3 regions of the Acidovorax sp. JHL-3 genome follow, and region 2 is predicted to be linked to each of the others. Evidence: predicted binding sites of a transcription regulator. Region 2 holds the regulator's gene; each other region holds the start of a gene.
The links. The regulator sigma-54, encoded in region 2, starts transcription at its own class of promoters, with help from an activator protein. The targets are predictions, from matches to a motif close to TGGCANGNAANCTGCTTT.

Region 1 (5,412 bases), 470 kb from region 2:
GAAGAGCGGCGCATCTTCACCGACCTGAGCGTGCTCGACAACCTGGAAGTGGGGCGCCAGGGCGCGCGCCACTGGCCCGACGGCAGCGCCGCGCCGCACTGGACACCCGAGCGCCTGTTTGCGCTGTTTCCCAATCTGGGTGAAATGCCCCAGCGGCCCGGCGGCCGCATGAGTGGCGGCGAGCAGCAGATGCTTACAGTGGCGCGCACCCTCATGGGCCAGCCGCTGCTGGTGCTGCTCGATGAGCCGTCTGAAGGCGTGGCCCCGCTGATCGTCGAGCAGATGGCTCGCACCATTTTGCAACTCAAGGCACAGGGCGTGAGCGTGCTGCTGTCCGAGCAGAACCTGCACTTTGCCGAGGCGGTGGCCGACCGCGCCTATGTGCTCGAAAAGGGCCAGATCTGCCACCACAGCACCATGGCGGCGCTGGTGGCCGACCTGGCCGTGCGGCGCCAGTACCTCGGGGTGTAGCGACCGAATCCTCGGGGTTTTCGAGAAATATGAGTGAAATTGGCCCCTAGCCCTTTATAGATAAGCGCAAGCAGCTATTTATTAAATAGCATTTTCCTGCGGTTTTCCCCGTGCGCGCAGGCCAGGCCGGGGGCCGCGCGCGGCGGCCGGGGGGATGTTTCATGCGCCCGGGCTGCGCAGCACGCGCCGGTATTGCACGGCCTCGGCCACATGGGCCACCTGCGTGCTGGTGGCGCCCGCCAGGTCGGCAATGGTGCGCGCCACCTTCAGGGTGCGGTGCGTGCTGCGGGCCGACCAGCCCAGGCGGGCTGCGGCGGTTTGCAGAAACTGCGTGGCAGCGGGCTCCAGGGCGGTGTGGGTGTCGATCTCCTGACCCTGCAGCGCCTGGTTGGACTTGCCCTGGCGTGCCATGGCCGCCTGGCGGGCGCGGGCTACGCGCTCGCGCACGGCGGCGCTGGCCTCGCCCGCTGGCGCGTCCAGCAGGTCGTTGGCTGGCAAGGCAGGCACCTCCACATGCAGATCGATGCGATCGAGCAGCGGCCCGCTGAGCTTGCCCTGGTAACGCGCCACCTGGTCGGGCGTGCAACGGCAGGCGCGCTGCGCCGACCCCAAAAAGCCACAGGGGCAGGGGTTCATGGCGGCCACCATCTGAAAACACGCCGGAAACTCCGCACGCCGCGCGGCGCGCGCAATGGTGATGCGCCCGGTCTCCAGCGGCTCGCGCAGGGCTTCCAGCGCGGCACGGGGAAACTCTGGCAATTCGTCCAGAAACAGCACCCCGTGGTGGGCGAGTGATATTTCTCCGGGCTGCGGCGGGGAGCCCCCGCCCACCAGCGCCACGGCCGATGCGGTGTGGTGGGGCTGGCTGGTGGGCCGCTGCGCCCACTGCGCGGCGCTAAAGCGGCCTGCCAGGCTGGCCACTGCCGCGCTTTCCAGGGCCTCTTCCATGGTCATGGCTGGCAGCAGCCCGGCAAAGCGCTGGGCCAGCATGGACTTGCCCGAGCCCGGCGGCCCCATCATCAGCAGGCTGTGCCCGCCGGCGGCCGCGATTTCGAGTGCGCGTTTGGCAACCACCTGGCCCTTGACATCCGAAAGGTCGGCATAGACCGCTTGCGTGGCCAGCGGTGCGGGCTGCAGCAGGCACCAGCCGTCGTCAGTGGCAGCGTTGTCGTCGATGGGCTCCTGGGCGCCTGCCGGTAAAAAATGCCGCACCACATCCAGCAGGTGGCGCGCGCGGTAAACCTGGGCACCGGGCACCAGGGCGGCTTCTTCGGCGCTGCCCGGTGGCAGCACCAGCCGCACCGCCACCTGGTGGGCACGCAGCGCCAGGCTGGTGGCCAGGGCGCCGCGCACGGGGCGCAATTGGCCGGACAACGACAGCTCGCCAGCGAATTCATGGCCGGCCAGGCGGCTGGCGTCGATCTGTCCGCTGGCGGCCAGGATGCCCAGCGCGATGGGCAGGTCAAAGCGCCCCGAGTCCTTGGGCAGATCGGCCGGCGCCAGGTTCACGGTGATGCGCTTGTTGTGCGGAAACTCCAGCCCCGCGTTCTGCAGCGCTGAGCGCACGCGCTCGCGCGCCTCCTTCACCTCCACATCGGCCAGACCGACCAGGGTGAAGCTGGGGAGCCCGTTGGCCAGATGCACCTCGACGGTGACCGAGGGCGCCTGCAGCCCCAGAAGCGCGCGGCTTTGCACCAAAGCAAGACTCATGAGCGGTTTTCTCCCCAGATAGGTGCGGTGGATGGATGGTTGTTGTCTGGCGGCCGTGCTGCGCACCACTCGGGTGCGATGGCGCGGCGCCACCACCAATGTAAGGGCGAATGCAGACCACGGGCGCAGGGCGTGCCGTCGTGGTGTTTTGCGACATGGCACGGACCGTGCTTAACCGGTGTGTACCCACTTTAGACCTACCGGAGGAACCATGACCCGCGCATCCATCAAGTTCTTGAGCGTCGCCTTTATTGCCGCCCTGCCCATGCTGGCCAGTGCCCAGCTCACGGGCAATGTCAGTCTGACCAGCAATTACAAGTTCCGGGGGCAGGACCAGGACACAGGCAAGGTCAGTGCCTTCAAGCCCGCCGTGCAGGGTGGCTTTGACTATGCCTTCGGCGACTCTGGCTGGTATGTCGGCAACTGGAACTCCAGCGTGAACTGGCTGTCTGGCAACTCGCTGGAATCCGATGTCTACGGCGGCTACAAGTTCAAGGTCGGCGGAGCGGACCTGGATGTGGGCGCGCTGGCCTATCTGTATCCCGGCAACACCAGTGGCAACACCACCGAGCTCTATGGCGCCGCCACTTTTGGCCCGCTCACGGCCAAGTACGCGCACACGGTGTCCAAGGACTATTTCGGCTGGGCGGGCGCCAAGTCCGGCTCCGGTCTCAAGGGCCGCAACACCGGCTACCTGAGCTTCGCCGTGGCACAGGAAGTGATGTCCAAGGTCACGCTGAAGGCCTCGGTGGGCTTCACCCGCTTTTCCAGCGACATCAAGGATGCAGGCGTGCCCAACTACATGGATTACAGCGTCGGTGGTGTCTATGACTTTGGCGACGGCCTCACGCTGGGCGCTGCCATCGTGGGCGCCAACAAGAAAGACTTTTTTGGCCCCGTCAACAAAACCCGCGTGATCGCCACGCTCACCAAAACCCTGTAATCAACGGAGGGCGCCCTGTCGGTGCCCTCAATCGGAGGAACTCAAAATGAAAATGGTGACAGCCATCATCAAACCCTTCAAGCTCGACGAAGTGCGCGAAGCCCTCTCTGACATCGGGGTGCAGGGCATCACGGTCACCGAGGTCAAGGGCTTCGGTCGCCAAAAGGGCCATACCGAGCTGTACCGCGGCGCGGAGTATGTGGTCGACTTTCTGCCCAAGGTGAAGATCGAGGCCGCCGTGGACGATGAGCTGGTCGACCGCGTGATCGAAGCCATTGAAGGCGCTGCACGCACCGGCAAGATCGGCGACGGCAAGATTTTCGTCAGCCACCTGGAGCAGGTGGTGCGCATTCGCACCGGCGAAACCGGCAAGGAAGCCCTTTAAGCACGGCCCCAAGCCCGCTGCATCCCACAGAGAGTACATGCCATGAAAAAACTGCTTGCCTCCTTCATTCTGGGACTGAGTCTGCTGTCCGCAGGAACCCTGTCCCTGGCCCAGGCACCCGCCCCGGCCGACACCACCATCGCCGCCCCGGTGGCCGATGCCGCTGCGCCAGCCCCCGTGGCTGCACCCGCCGCCGAGGCCCCAGCGCCCGCAGCCGAACCGGTTGCAGCCGCCGAAGCGGCCCCCACGGCACCCGCGCCCAAGCTCGACTCGGGTGACACCGCCTGGATGCTCACGTCCACCATGCTTGTGATCCTGATGGTCATTCCGGGCCTGGCACTGTTCTACGGCGGCCTGGCCCGTTCCAAGAACATGCTGTCGGTGCTGGTGCAGGTGTTCGTGATCTTTGCGCTGATCACCGTGCTGTGGGCCGTTTATGGCTACAGCCTGACGTTCGCCGGCGAGGGCCAGTTCTTCGGAGGGTTTGACAAGATCTTCCTGAAGGGCATCGCGTCAGACACGCTGTCGGGCCTGCTGCCAACCATTCCCGAATATGTGTTCGTGGCCTTCCAGTCCACCTTTGCCGCCATCACCGTGGCGCTGATCGTGGGATCGTTTGCCGAGCGCATCAAGTTCGCCGCCGTGCTGATCTTTGCCGTGCTGTGGTTCACCTTCAGCTACATCCCCATGGCCCACATGGTGTGGGGCGGCGGTCTGCTGGGCAAGGACGGCGCGCTCGACTTCGCTGGTGGCACCGTGGTGCACATCAATGCCGGTATCGCTGGCCTGGTGGGTGCCTACATGGTGGGCAAGCGCATCGGCTTCGGCAAAGAAGCGCTCACGCCCCACAGCCTGACACTGACCATGGTGGGTGCCTCGCTGCTGTGGGTGGGCTGGTTTGGCTTCAATGCCGGCTCGGCAGGTGCTGCCAACGGCGTGGCTGGCCTGGCCTTCATCAACACCATTCTGGCCACGGGTGCTGCCACGCTGTCGTGGCTGGCCGGTGAAGCCCTGCACAAGGGCAAGGCCTCGATGCTGGGTGCTGCCTCGGGTGCCGTGGCGGGTCTGGTGGCGGTCACACCGGCTGCCGGTTTCGTGGGCCCCATGGGTTCCATCGTGCTGGGCCTGATCGCTGGCGTGGTCTGCCTGTGGGGCGTGGGTGGCCTCAAGAAGATGCTGGGTGCCGACGATGCGTTCGATGTGTTTGGCGTGCACGGTCTGGGCGGCATCATCGGTGCCATCCTGACGGCGGTGTTTGCCTCGCAAAGCCTGGGTGGCACGGGCGGTCTGACCCCCGACACCTTCGCCATGGGCGCTCAGCTGTGGATCCAGGTCAAGAGCGTGCTGCTCACCATCGTGTGGTCTGGCGTGGTCTCCTTCGTCGCCTACAAGATCGCCGATCTGCTGGTGGGCCTGCGGGTGCCAGAAGAAGCCGAGCGCGAAGGACTGGACATCACTTCGCACGGCGAAACGGCGTACAACCGCTGAACGCCCAGCGCTGTGGTGTCTGGTGGCGCCGCAGCGCCGTGCAAGACAGACGAGTTTCTTCAAGGTTTTGGCCCGCCCTTTCGGCGGGCCTTTTTTCTTGGATGCGTAGCACAGGGCGGTGCGCCGGCCACCCGGAGACGAGGTTGGTGGCACAGTTGCTGTGCAAAAAATGCGACCTGTCCGTCGTGGGTAGCGCGGGTGACGACTCGCTGGTCGTGGTGCTGGCTTCCCCCTGTGGCGCCGGATAGATTGACGCAATTCACCGTTGTCGCCACGCCGTCAGTTCTTGCAAAAGCAGGGTGGCCGTAGATAAGGCAAGGCATTGGTCGGCACGGGCTTGATCCGCCGAACCGGGAGGCGAGACAATGACCTCCTGATGAAAATACCCCCACTCAATCCCCTCAAGGTTTTTGAA
Region 2 (5,412 bases):
TATGAAACGCCGCGAGTTTTCCCTGTCCACCGCTTCGGTGGTTGCCGCTTCCGCCCTGACCTTGCCACTGGCCACGCCGGCCATGGCGCAGGCGCGCCAGTTCAAGGAGGGCAAGGATTACACCAGGCTCGCCAAGCCGCTGACGCCCGATGCGCCTGCTGGCAAGGTGGATGTGATCGAGTTTTTCTGGTACAGCTGCTCGCACTGCAACGCATTCGAGCCAGCGCTGGAGTCCTGGATCAAGGCCGCTCCCAAGGATCTGAGCATCCGTCGCATCCCGGTGGCGTTCAATGCCAGCTTCGTGCCACAGCAAAAGCTGTATTTCACGCTGGAAGGCATGGGCAAGCTCGATACCGTGCATGGCAAGGTATTCCGCGCCATCCACGTTGAAAAGCAAAAGCTGGCCAAGGACGATGAAATCTTCGCCTGGGTGGCCCAGCAGGGGGTGGACATCGCCAAGTTCAAGGAGATGTACAGCTCTTTCACGGTGGCCAGCCAGGTGCGTCGTGCCACGGCGTTGCAAGAGGGCTACGGCGTGGAAGGCGTGCCGTCGATGGGCGTTGCCGGCCGGTTCTATACCGATGGCACCATGGCTGGCAGCATGCAGACCGTGCTGCAGGTGGTGGAGCATCTGGCGGGCGTGGCACGCAAGGGCTGATTGCGCAACCCGCTCCCGAGAAGCCCGCGCCAGCGGGCTTTTTTATGGGCGATGGCACCGGTGCATGGCTACAATGAGTGCAAGATTCGTGCCTCATGAAAAAAAGCCTCCTCCCGATCCTGCTGCTGACCGCCCTTGCCTGCGCCCCTGGCGTGGGCCAGGCCGAAAAGGCCGACCGCAACAAACCCATGAACATCGAGGCCGATGCGTTGCGCCACGATGAACTCAAGCAAACCAGCGTCTTCACGGGCCGGGTGGTCATGACCAAGGGCTCCATCGTGCTGCGCGGGGCGCGGCTGGATGTGCGCCAGGATGCCGATGGCTACCAGTACGGCGTTGTCACGGCCGAGCCTGGCAAGCGCGCATTCTTCCGGCAAAAGCGCGACACCGTGGCGGGCGCACCCGACGAGTTCATAGAAGGCGAGAGCGAAGTCATCGAGTACGACGGCAAGGCCGACAACGTGCGCTTCATCACCCGCGCCGAGATGCGCCGCTACCGCGAATCCGTGGTGACCGACGAGCTTTCGGGCGCCGTCATTGTGTACAACAACCTCACCGACGTTTTCACGGTGGATGGCCAGAAAAAGGCGGCCGCCAGCGGGGCGGGCGATGCGCCTGCTGCGGGCGGGCGGGTGCGTGCCGTGCTGTCACCCAAAGAACAGCCTTCCGGCGCTGCCGCTCCGGCCAATGCAGCCAGCGGGCCGGTGCTGCGTCCCAGCAATTCCCTCGGCGGTGCGAGCAAGTGAGTGCTGCGACAGTGAATCAAGACCCAGATACCCAGGCGGGCAGCCGCCTGGAAGTGGAGCACCTCGAAAAATCCTATGGCAGCCGAAAGGTCGTCAAGGACGTGTCGCTGGTTGTGCAAAAGGGCGAAGTGGTGGGTTTGCTCGGGCCCAATGGCGCTGGCAAGACCACCTCGTTCTACATGATCGTGGGCCTGGTGCGCTGCGACGGGGGCGATATCCGCATCGATGGCCATTCGGTGGCCGACATGCCCATCCACCGGCGCTCGCGCCTGGGGCTGTCTTACCTGCCGCAAGAGGCATCGATCTTTCGCAAGCTCAACGTCGAAGAGAACGTGCGCGCCGTGCTGGAGCTGCAGCGGGGCGATGACGGCAAGCCGCTGGGCCGGGCGCAAATCGAAGAGCGCCTCACGTCCTTGCTGCAGGAGTTGCGCGTGGACCATTTGCGCGACTCGCCGGCCCTGGCATTGTCGGGTGGTGAGCGCCGCCGGGTCGAGATCGCCCGTGCCCTGGCCACCCAGCCCCGCTTCATCCTGCTCGATGAGCCCTTTGCCGGCATCGACCCCATCGCGGTGATCGAGATCCAGCGCATCATCGGTTTCCTCAAGGCGCGCGGCATCGGCGTGCTGATCACCGACCACAACGTGCGCGAAACCCTGGGCATCTGCGACCACGCCTTCATCATCAGCGACGGCCGCGTCCTGGCCCAGGGCACCCCGTCCGAAATCGTCGACAACGCCGAGGTGCGTCGGGTGTACCTGGGTGAACATTTCAGGATGTGATGAAACCTGGTCTTTCGCTGCGCGTCTCGCAGCACCTGTCGCTTACGCCGCAGCTGCAGCAATCCATCCGGCTGTTGCAGTTGTCCACGCTCGAACTCTCGCAGGAAGTCGAGCAGATGCTCGACGAGAACCCGTTTCTCGAGCGCACGCCCGAAGAAGCCCCACGCGAAGAGTTTGGTCTTGAAGCGGCCGACACCCCCGCGCAGACCGACGATTACAGCGCCGATGACGCTATATTTTCAGGAGCTGTTAGCGCAAGCAGCACAAGCGCTGAAGGCCAAAATGATGCTGAAACGCCCAGCGCCAGCGCGGACGAGCCCGACTGGAGCGGCGACGGCACCGTGGAAATGGCACCCAACGACGCCGAGTGGGGGGGCGACGCACCCGCGCGCAACCGCAATGACTCCGAGGGCGACGAAGCCGATGCCACCGAGCTGGCCCGCTCGCACGAGTCACTCACGTCCTTCCTGCACCGCCAGGCCTTGGCGCTGCGCCTGTCGGAGATCGACCGCGCCGCGCTGCGCTTTCTGATCGAATCGCTCAACGACGACGGCTACCTCGAAGAGCCCCTCGAAGAGCTGGCCACGGGACTGGCTGGCGAGGGCAACCTGGAGCAGATCGACGAGCTGGTGCACCGCTTCACCGTGGCGCAGCGCCTGCTGCAAAGCCTGGAGCCGGTGGGCGTGGGCGCGCGCAACCTGGCCGAGTGCCTCACGCTGCAACTCAAGGCCCTGGCCGCCGACGAAGGCAGCGCGATCGACCCCGACGCCGTGCAGACCGCGCTGCGCATCTGCCAGCAGCCGCTGGAGATGCTGGCCCGCCGCGACATCCGCCGGCTGACGCAGCTGTGCGGCGATGGCGAAGAGCGCACCCGCGCCGCCATGGCGCTGATCGCCCGCCTGGAGCCGCGCCCCGGCCGCCGCTTTGCCGATGTAGAGCGCAACATCATCGTGCCCGATGTCATCGTGCGCAAAGCCGGGCGCGCCAATGGTCGCGATGGCCAGCACAACTTCATCGTCAGCCTCAACCCCGATGTGATGCCGCGCCTGCGCGTGCACGACATCTATGCGGGCGCCCTGCGCGGGCACAAGGGCGGCGAGGGCCACCAGGGCATGCAGCAGCGCCTGCAGGAGGCGCGCTGGTTCATCAAGAACATCCAGCAGCGCTTTGACACCATCCTGCGCGTCTCGCGCGCCATCGTCGAGCGGCAAAAGAGCTTTTTCACCCATGGAGAGCTGGCCATGCGCCCGCTGGTGCTGCGCGACATTGCCGACGAACTGGGCCTGCACGAATCCACCATCAGCCGCGTGACCACCGCTAAATACATGGCCACGCCGATCGGCACCTACGAGCTGAAATACTTCTTTGGCTCGGGCTTGGGCACCGAGACCGGCGGCAACGCATCGAGCACGGCGGTGCGCGCGCTCATCAAGCAGTTCGTTGCCGCCGAAAACCCCGCCAAACCCTTGTCCGACAGCCAGATTGCCGAGATGCTCAAGGAGCAGGGCATCGAGTGCGCGCGCCGCACCGTGGCCAAATACCGCGAGGCGCTCAAAATCGCGCCGGCCAACCTGCGCAAGGCGCTGTAGACGTTTTTTCCCGCCGAGCGCGTGGGCTGTGCGTCTGTCAGCTGCCGTTTGTCATCCCTTTGTTCTGTTTTTTACTTGTCTCTCACGCCATGGCCCGCATCGTTTTCGATCTTCCTGCCCACTTTGTCTTTTCGACCGAGATGCAGATCTACATCAGCCATGTGAACCAGGGCGGGCACCTGGACAATGCCCAACTGCTCAGCCTGGTGTCCGAGGCGCGCGTGCGCTTTTTCCAGGCGCAGGGCTATCCCGAGGCGGATGTGGGCGGCCTGGCCATCGTGGTGGGCGACATCGTGGCGCAGTACAAATCCGAGGGCTTTCATGGCGAGACCATGCGTGTGGAGATGACTCCCGCCGATTTCAACCCCTACGGCTTTGACCTGGTGTTTCGCATGACCGAAAAATCGCAGGGCCGCGAAGTGGCACGCGGCAAGACCGGCATCGTCTTCATCAACAAGTCCGATCGCAAGGTGGCGCTGCTGCCCGCACACATCCGCGCGCTGCTCAGCCGCCCACCTGTTTCTGCCGCCCAGCCGTAGGCGCGTATCCTTTTGCCCTGTCTATGAACCAACTCCAACTTTTCCTGCCGTGCGCCGCTGGTGTCGAGAGCTATCTGGCTGACGAAGTGCACGCCATCACCGGCCTCACGGGGCAAGACCTGCTCACGGGGCGGGGCGGCGTGCTGCTGCGGGCCTCGTGGCGCGATGCGCTGCTGCTCAACCTGCACAGCCGCCTGGCCCAGCGCGTGCTGGTGCAACTGGCGCACCGCCCCTACCGCTCTGAAAACGACCTGTATGCCGCCGCCAGCGACGTGGCCTGGGAAATCTGGTTCACCACGCGCCAGACCTTCAAGGTCGAGGTGACGGCGCAGCACAGCCCGCTGCAGAGCCTCAATTTCGCGGGCCTCAAGGTCAAGGACGCCGTGGCCGACCGCTTTCGCGCCAAGACCGGCGTGCGCCCCGATGTGAACACGCAGTGGCCCGATGTGCGCATCCACCTGCACCTGACCACCGAAGAGGCCACGATCTACATCGATACCAGTGGCGAGCCGCTGTTCAAGCGCGGCTGGCGCGAAGACAAGGGCGACGCGCCGCTGAAAGAAACCCTGGCCGCCGCCATGATTGCCGCCAGTGGCTGGGACCCCCTGGGTGACAACCCCGTGCCCCTGTACGACCCCTGCTGCGGCAGCGGCACCATCGCCATCGAGGCCGCGCAGATCGCCTGCCGCATCCCGGCCGGCATGCTGCGCCGCTTTGCGTTCGAGAAACTGCTGCCGTTCCAGAGTCATGTCTGGAGTGCTATCAAAAACGAAGCTGAAGGCGCAATACAGGAAAGCGCTGTGCCCATATTTGGCAGTGATGTGGCCCACCGCATGGTCGATTTTGCCCAGCGCAATGCCGAGCGCGCCGGTGTCGCCGATGCGGTGCAGCTGCGCGGTGGTGATGCCCTGCAGCGCATGCCGCCCTGCGAGCAGCCCGGCGTGATGCTGCTCAACCCGCCCTACGGCGAGCGCATTGCCGCCGCCGGCACGGCCGGGCAAAACGCCAACGAGCGCGCCGCCCAGCGCGCGCAGGGCGATGCGGTCGGCCGCGAAGCCGCACACACCGACGATGGCGGCGAGTTCTTCAGCCAGCTGGCCG
Region 3 (5,412 bases), 140 kb from region 2:
ACGCCGTGCTGGGCGCCTCACTCTCCAATCCCCAATATGCAGGCATGGGCACCACGCTGGTTGTGGGCGTCTTTCGGGGCGAGCGGCTTATTCTGGGGCACATCGGCGACTCGCGCTGCTACCGCCTGCGCGATGGCGTGTTGCAGCAAATCACGCGCGACCATTCCTGGCTGCAGGAACAAGTGGATGCCGGCTTGATGACCCCCCAGCAAGCCGCCGTGTCCACCAATGGCAATCTGGTTACCCGTGCCCTGGGGGTCGAGCCCCATGTGCAAATGGAAGTGAACGAATTCCAGGTGGCGCCGAACGATTTGTTCCTCCTGTGCTCCGACGGCCTGACCGACATGGTGCCCGACGCCGATGTGGCGGACATGGTGCGCGCATCCCTGTCGCTGGAAGAAAAAACCAACCTGCTCGTCGATACCGCCAACGCACAGGGCGGGCGCGACAACATCAGTGTGCTGCTGGTGCAAACGGCGGCAGCGGGCGGCAAAAAACGAGGTTTCATGTCCCGATTGATCCGGGCTGCATGATGCCGCTCAACCCCACAACAATTCAACACACCAGGAGTGGATCATGCCCAGAATGATCGTTTCGATCGACAGCGTCGTCATCAAAGAGGTCGAGTTGACCAAGGAGCGCACCACGCTGGGCCGGCGCCCCTACAACGACATCGTCATCGACAACCTTGCCGTCAGCGGTGAGCACGCCGTCATCCACATGACCGACGATGGGGTGGAAATCGAAGACGTGGGCAGCACCAACGGCACCTATGTCAACGCCAAGGCCGTCACACGCCAAGAGCTACGCAACGGCGACATTATCGAAGTGGGCAAATACAAGATCCGCTTCCTGCAAGAGGCCGAGGGCGAAAATTTCGAGAAAACCTTGCTCTTCAAGCCCGGCATGGTTCCCCCGTCCATGGGGTTGCCCCGTGCCGCCGCCGCGGCGGCACCAACCCCGCCAGCAGCTGCGTTGCCCTCGGCGGTCATTCGCGTGATGTCGGGCGCGGCGGCCGGGCGCGAGGTGGCGCTGTCGAAGGTGGTCACCACCATCGGCAAGCCCGGTGTGGCTGTGGCCTCCATCACCAAACGCCACCACGGCCATGTGCTGGCGCACGTCGAAGGGCCCGACAGGCCCCTGCTCAACGGCATCCCCATGGGGGAGGCCCCCGTGCCTCTCAAGCATGGCGACCGCATCACCCTGGCAGGCACCGAGATGCAGTTCGAGCAAGGCTGATTCCCCGCTGGTATTTGCCGTGTGGGAGGGATGTTCGGGGTGTTACCCTTCGGGGTCTCAGCGGGCGGCATTGGTATAGCCCGCTTCAACTCCTGACAAGGCGGTGGCATGAAGGTTCGCGTGTTGGGATGCTCGGGTGCCATTGCGCAAGGTTGCCGCACCACCTCTTTTCTGATCGAGGGGCGTGTACTCATCGACGCAGGCACCGGCGTGGGCGACCTCACCCTCGAAGAAATGCGCCACATCGACCATGTGTTGCTCACGCATTCGCATCTGGACCATGTGGCAGCCCTGCCTCTGATGCTGGACGCCGTGTCGTCCCTGCGCAGCGCCCCGGTGCAAGTGCACGCCCTGCCCGCCACCATCGCCGCGCTGCAGGCCCATATTTTCAACAACGTCATCTGGCCGGATTTCAGCCGCATCCCCAGTGCCGCAGCGCCTTTCCTGATCTTCAAAGAGCTCGAAACCGCGCAAACGGTGCACCTCGCCGGCCTCGATATTGAGGTGCTGCCCGCCATCCACACCGTGCCCGCCGTGGGCTATGCCGTGCGCGGGCGCAGCGGCTGGTGGGTCTACAGCGGCGACACCGGGCCAAACCCCGCCTTCTGGCAACGCATCAACCAGTTGCCCGTGGCCATGCTGGTCATAGAAACCGCCTTCAGCAACCATGAAAGCGCCCTGGCGCAGCGCAGCCTGCACCTGGCGCCCCACACCCTGGCGCGGGAGCTGGCGCAACTCGCCCCCGGCAGGCAGTGCCCCATCTACATCACACACACCAAGCCGTCCGAGACGGAGCTGATCGTCGAGCAAGTCCGCCGCTTCGACGCCATCACGCACCCGGGCAGTGGTGAGCCGCATGACATTTCGTGGCTGCAGGCGGGGCAAGAGTTTGAGGTGTAGTGCACATCTGTTTTGATAGCTACTTGCGCTTGCTGCGTAAGGTCTACAGCCTGATATCCTATGCAAAAAATGCAAAGCTGAAAGCTCCCGCTCTCGCCGCGAACTTTGCAGGGCTGCGTTCCCCACACCGTTGTCACCAGAACTGGCGCAGCCCAGCCTGACCGAGTTTTTTTCTCAGCAGACATCGACCGGCCCGGCTTAACGAAACGCACCTGAGCGTCAAAGCAGCCGGCCGGATCACCGGCACCACTTCCCTCTGGCATGGCGATTCGCAAGCTGACCGCCCTCAAAGCGCATCAAACGCCCGATGTGTAAGCCGAAATTGCACTTCGTGACATACATGGCGTGACAAAAATGTCGCTCCGATGGCGGATGGACTAGGGGCTGTTACACAATCGCGTTTTCTGGCGTGCTTTGTAACCGTCAGGACGTGTTTGGTTGCGTGCAGTGACCTGGCACGGTTGCTGCTTTTATCGGTGCGAACCTGAAGAATCCTTCTGCAGGTTTTCAATTGCAATTGACTCCGAGGAGAATTTATGAAGCGTAATCTGCAAAAGGGTTTCACCCTGATCGAATTGATGATCGTTGTGGCGATCATCGGTATTCTGGCTGCCGTGGCGCTGCCTGCGTACCAGGACTACACCGTCCGCGCCAAGGTTTCGGAAATCATTCTGGCTGGCTCGTCCGCCAAGGTGGCCGTTGCTGAAGCTGCTCAAGTAAATGCAGCCATGCCTGCTGTGGCTAGCGTTACCATTGATACGCAAGTGTCGAAGTGGGTGTCTGGTGTTGGGTACAAATACACTGACGCATCTAATGCCGTCATCATTGCAGCTGCATCGTCTGCCGACGCAAAGCTGAGTGGCAAGGGCGTTGCTTTTGCGGGAGCCCTCCAAGGCAACGGGCAAGTCGTGTGGACTTGCCGTGCAGCAACAAGCGCCGATAACGCGAGTGGTGTTACCGTTTCCACCACGATGGAAGCCAAGTATCTGCCTGCTAGCTGCAAGTAATCTATCCGGCTTTGCTGAAAAGGCTCCTTTAGGGGCCTTTTTCTTTGGTCTATACCAACGAAGAAAAATTTGCTGCGGCAACAGGGTGATCAGGTGCGCTATTTATCCCCAGCTACCAGCGACATTTCGATGTGCGCTGGTAAAGATATTTTTACGAAGTTCTGGCTTGTTATTTGGGCCATCGGTTTGTCTTTGGGATGGCTCCTTCCCAATCACTACCTTCCCTGGCCCTCGTTTCATATGGAGGCGTGGGTCTCCCTCCTGTTGGCTGGTGCCGCTTTGGCGGTCGTGGTGCGAGCTCCGGGAAAAAGCACCCTGTCTAGTGCGGCACTGGTCGCATTGATCATGGTTGCCATGCCCTTCGTACAGTATGCAGCTGGGATGCAGGCGTTTGCAGGCACGGCTTGGGTTGCAACTGCCTATCTGCTCGGTTTTTTCCTGGCCATCGCGATCGGTATTCGCTGGGAGTCCGGTGCGCCTGGTCAGATGGCGGATGGGCTCTTCTTAGCAATAGGTATCGCCGCGATGTTTTCCGTAGGGTTGCAGTTTCATCAATGGCTCGAACTGGACCGACTGTTTCTTTGGGATATGGGTGCCACAGCTGGGCGCCCTTTCGCCAATTTTGGGCAACCTAATTTGTTAGCCACGTTTTTGATATGGGGGTTGTTAGCTGCAGGTTGGGCGGTTCAGCGCAACTACGTGAGTGGAGTGACGGGCGTAATTATCGCCCTCTATCTTTTGTTTGGGGTGGCTTTAACTGCTTCGCGCACGGCTTGGATTGCGATGGCGATTTTGATAGGCGCAACCTGGATGTGGCGCGGCATGTGGCGCAACCGATGGGCACCATGGACCATCGTTGCGCTGGGAGGATATTTTATTGGTTGCTTGCACGCAAAAGATTGGCTGCAAGAGTACTTGCTTCTCGGCGGCCAGACTGACTTGGTTCGCATGGCGACTGAAGTTCGCCCCCAGGCATGGGCACTATTCATTGATGCCGTTCAGCATAAACCATGGATCGGATACGGATGGGGGCAGATTGCAATGGCACATCTGCAGGTGGCTGTAAATAATTCACCTTTATACATTCTTTTTTCTAATTCTCACAACTTCTTCCTTGATCTCGTATTATGGAATGGTATTCCTATTGGTTTGCTACTGATCGGAATAATGATATTTTGGTTGTGGAGGCATTTTCGAGCAGCGAAAAAAATAGAAGATATTTTGCTCTTGTTATTATTGGTTGTAGTTGGCAACCACGCCCTGTTGGAATATCCCCTGTCATACGCCTATTTCCTCTTCCCAGCCGGCTTGCTGGTTGGTGCCCTAGATATGCGGTTGGGAGCGCAATTGTGGCATGTGGGTGGGCGTTGGATACTGTTCTCTGTCTGTGCCTTGTCAACGTGTCTTTTGGTGCTGATCGCACGTGACTATTTTCGTGTTGAAGCGAGTTATCTGGCATTGAGATTTGAGTTTGCTAACATTCGTACAAATGAGCCCAAGGAACCGCCAAAAGTACTAGTGCTAAACCATTTGAGTGACATGATTCGATTCGCTCGTTTCGAGCCGCACAAAGACATGTCGCCCGAAGAGCTGAATTGGATGCTGAACGTGGCGAATCTATATCCGAGCGCAGGAGTAATTCACAAGCTTGCCGCAGCCATGGCATGGAACGACCGCCCTAATGAGGCGCGTCTTTGGCTACAGCGCATGTGCTTGATGGTAAATGCCGCACAATGCGAAGCGGTTCGTCAAGCTTGGGCTAATCAAGCGCTGAACGATCCTCTAATCAGGGCAATATCCTGGCCTGAAATCAAAAAAATCAATAATTAAGAACCCAAGCCGATTTTAGAATGGGTTTTCTAATCTTCAGGTATATGCATTAAGCGTTGAAATAATTAAAACCAGATTCCAGTTTCGGTAAAGTTGTTCTGCGGGGCTAGCGGCAAACTTTGGCTGCGATGGTGCCACCCCTGCACCTTGCCAACGTCAACCCGTCTCCGCTCCCGCCACAAAACTCCCCGACTTCCCCCCATGCTTTTCCACCACGCGCACGTCGTGGATGGACATGCCCCGGTCCACGGCCTTGCACATGTCGTGGATGGTGAGCAGGGCCACCTGCACGGCGGTGAGGGCTTCCATCTCTACGCCGGTGGGGCCGACGGTTTCCACCGTTGCAGCACAAAATATGCCTGTAGCGCCTGGCTGTCGTGCGCTGGCAGCTTCAAATTCAATAGCAATCCGGGCCAGCGCCAGCTCGCGGCACAGC

Region 1: a site for sigma-54 is predicted at 2,338-2,355, ahead of K226_RS0104440 (TorF family putative porin). Genes of this name have one in related genera too.
Region 3: a site for sigma-54 is predicted at 2,593-2,610, ahead of K226_RS0102970 (pilin). Genes of this name have one in related genera too.

What each region holds. Positions count from the first base shown of each region.
Region 1 covers NZ_JAFU01000001.1:974,539-979,950, forward strand. The annotation lists gene K226_RS0104430 (ABC transporter ATP-binding protein) at 1-471, shown strand, start outside; gene K226_RS0104435 (YifB family Mg chelatase-like AAA ATPase) at 631-2,181, opposite strand; gene K226_RS0104440 (TorF family putative porin) at 2,393-3,124, shown strand; gene glnK (P-II family nitrogen regulator) at 3,171-3,509, shown strand; gene amt (ammonium transporter) at 3,552-4,997, shown strand; gene K226_RS0104455 (LysR substrate-binding domain-containing protein) at 5,374-5,412, shown strand, end outside.
Region 2 covers NZ_JAFU01000001.1:507,537-512,948, reverse strand. The annotation lists gene K226_RS0102325 (thiol:disulfide interchange protein DsbA/DsbL) at 2-658, shown strand; gene lptA (lipopolysaccharide transport periplasmic protein LptA) at 754-1,404, shown strand; gene lptB (LPS export ABC transporter ATP-binding protein) at 1,401-2,183, shown strand; gene K226_RS0102310 (RNA polymerase factor sigma-54) at 2,183-3,772, shown strand; gene K226_RS0102305 (thioesterase family protein) at 3,862-4,311, shown strand; gene K226_RS0102300 (class I SAM-dependent RNA methyltransferase) at 4,335-5,412, shown strand, end outside.
Region 3 covers NZ_JAFU01000001.1:649,231-654,642, reverse strand. The annotation lists gene K226_RS0102985 (Stp1/IreP family PP2C-type Ser/Thr phosphatase) at 1-533, shown strand, start outside; gene K226_RS0102980 (FHA domain-containing protein) at 577-1,239, shown strand; gene K226_RS0102975 (MBL fold metallo-hydrolase) at 1,348-2,139, shown strand; gene K226_RS0102970 (pilin) at 2,676-3,146, shown strand; gene K226_RS0102965 (PglL family O-oligosaccharyltransferase) at 3,240-4,976, shown strand; gene K226_RS0102960 (cyclic pyranopterin monophosphate synthase MoaC) at 5,133-5,412, opposite strand, start outside.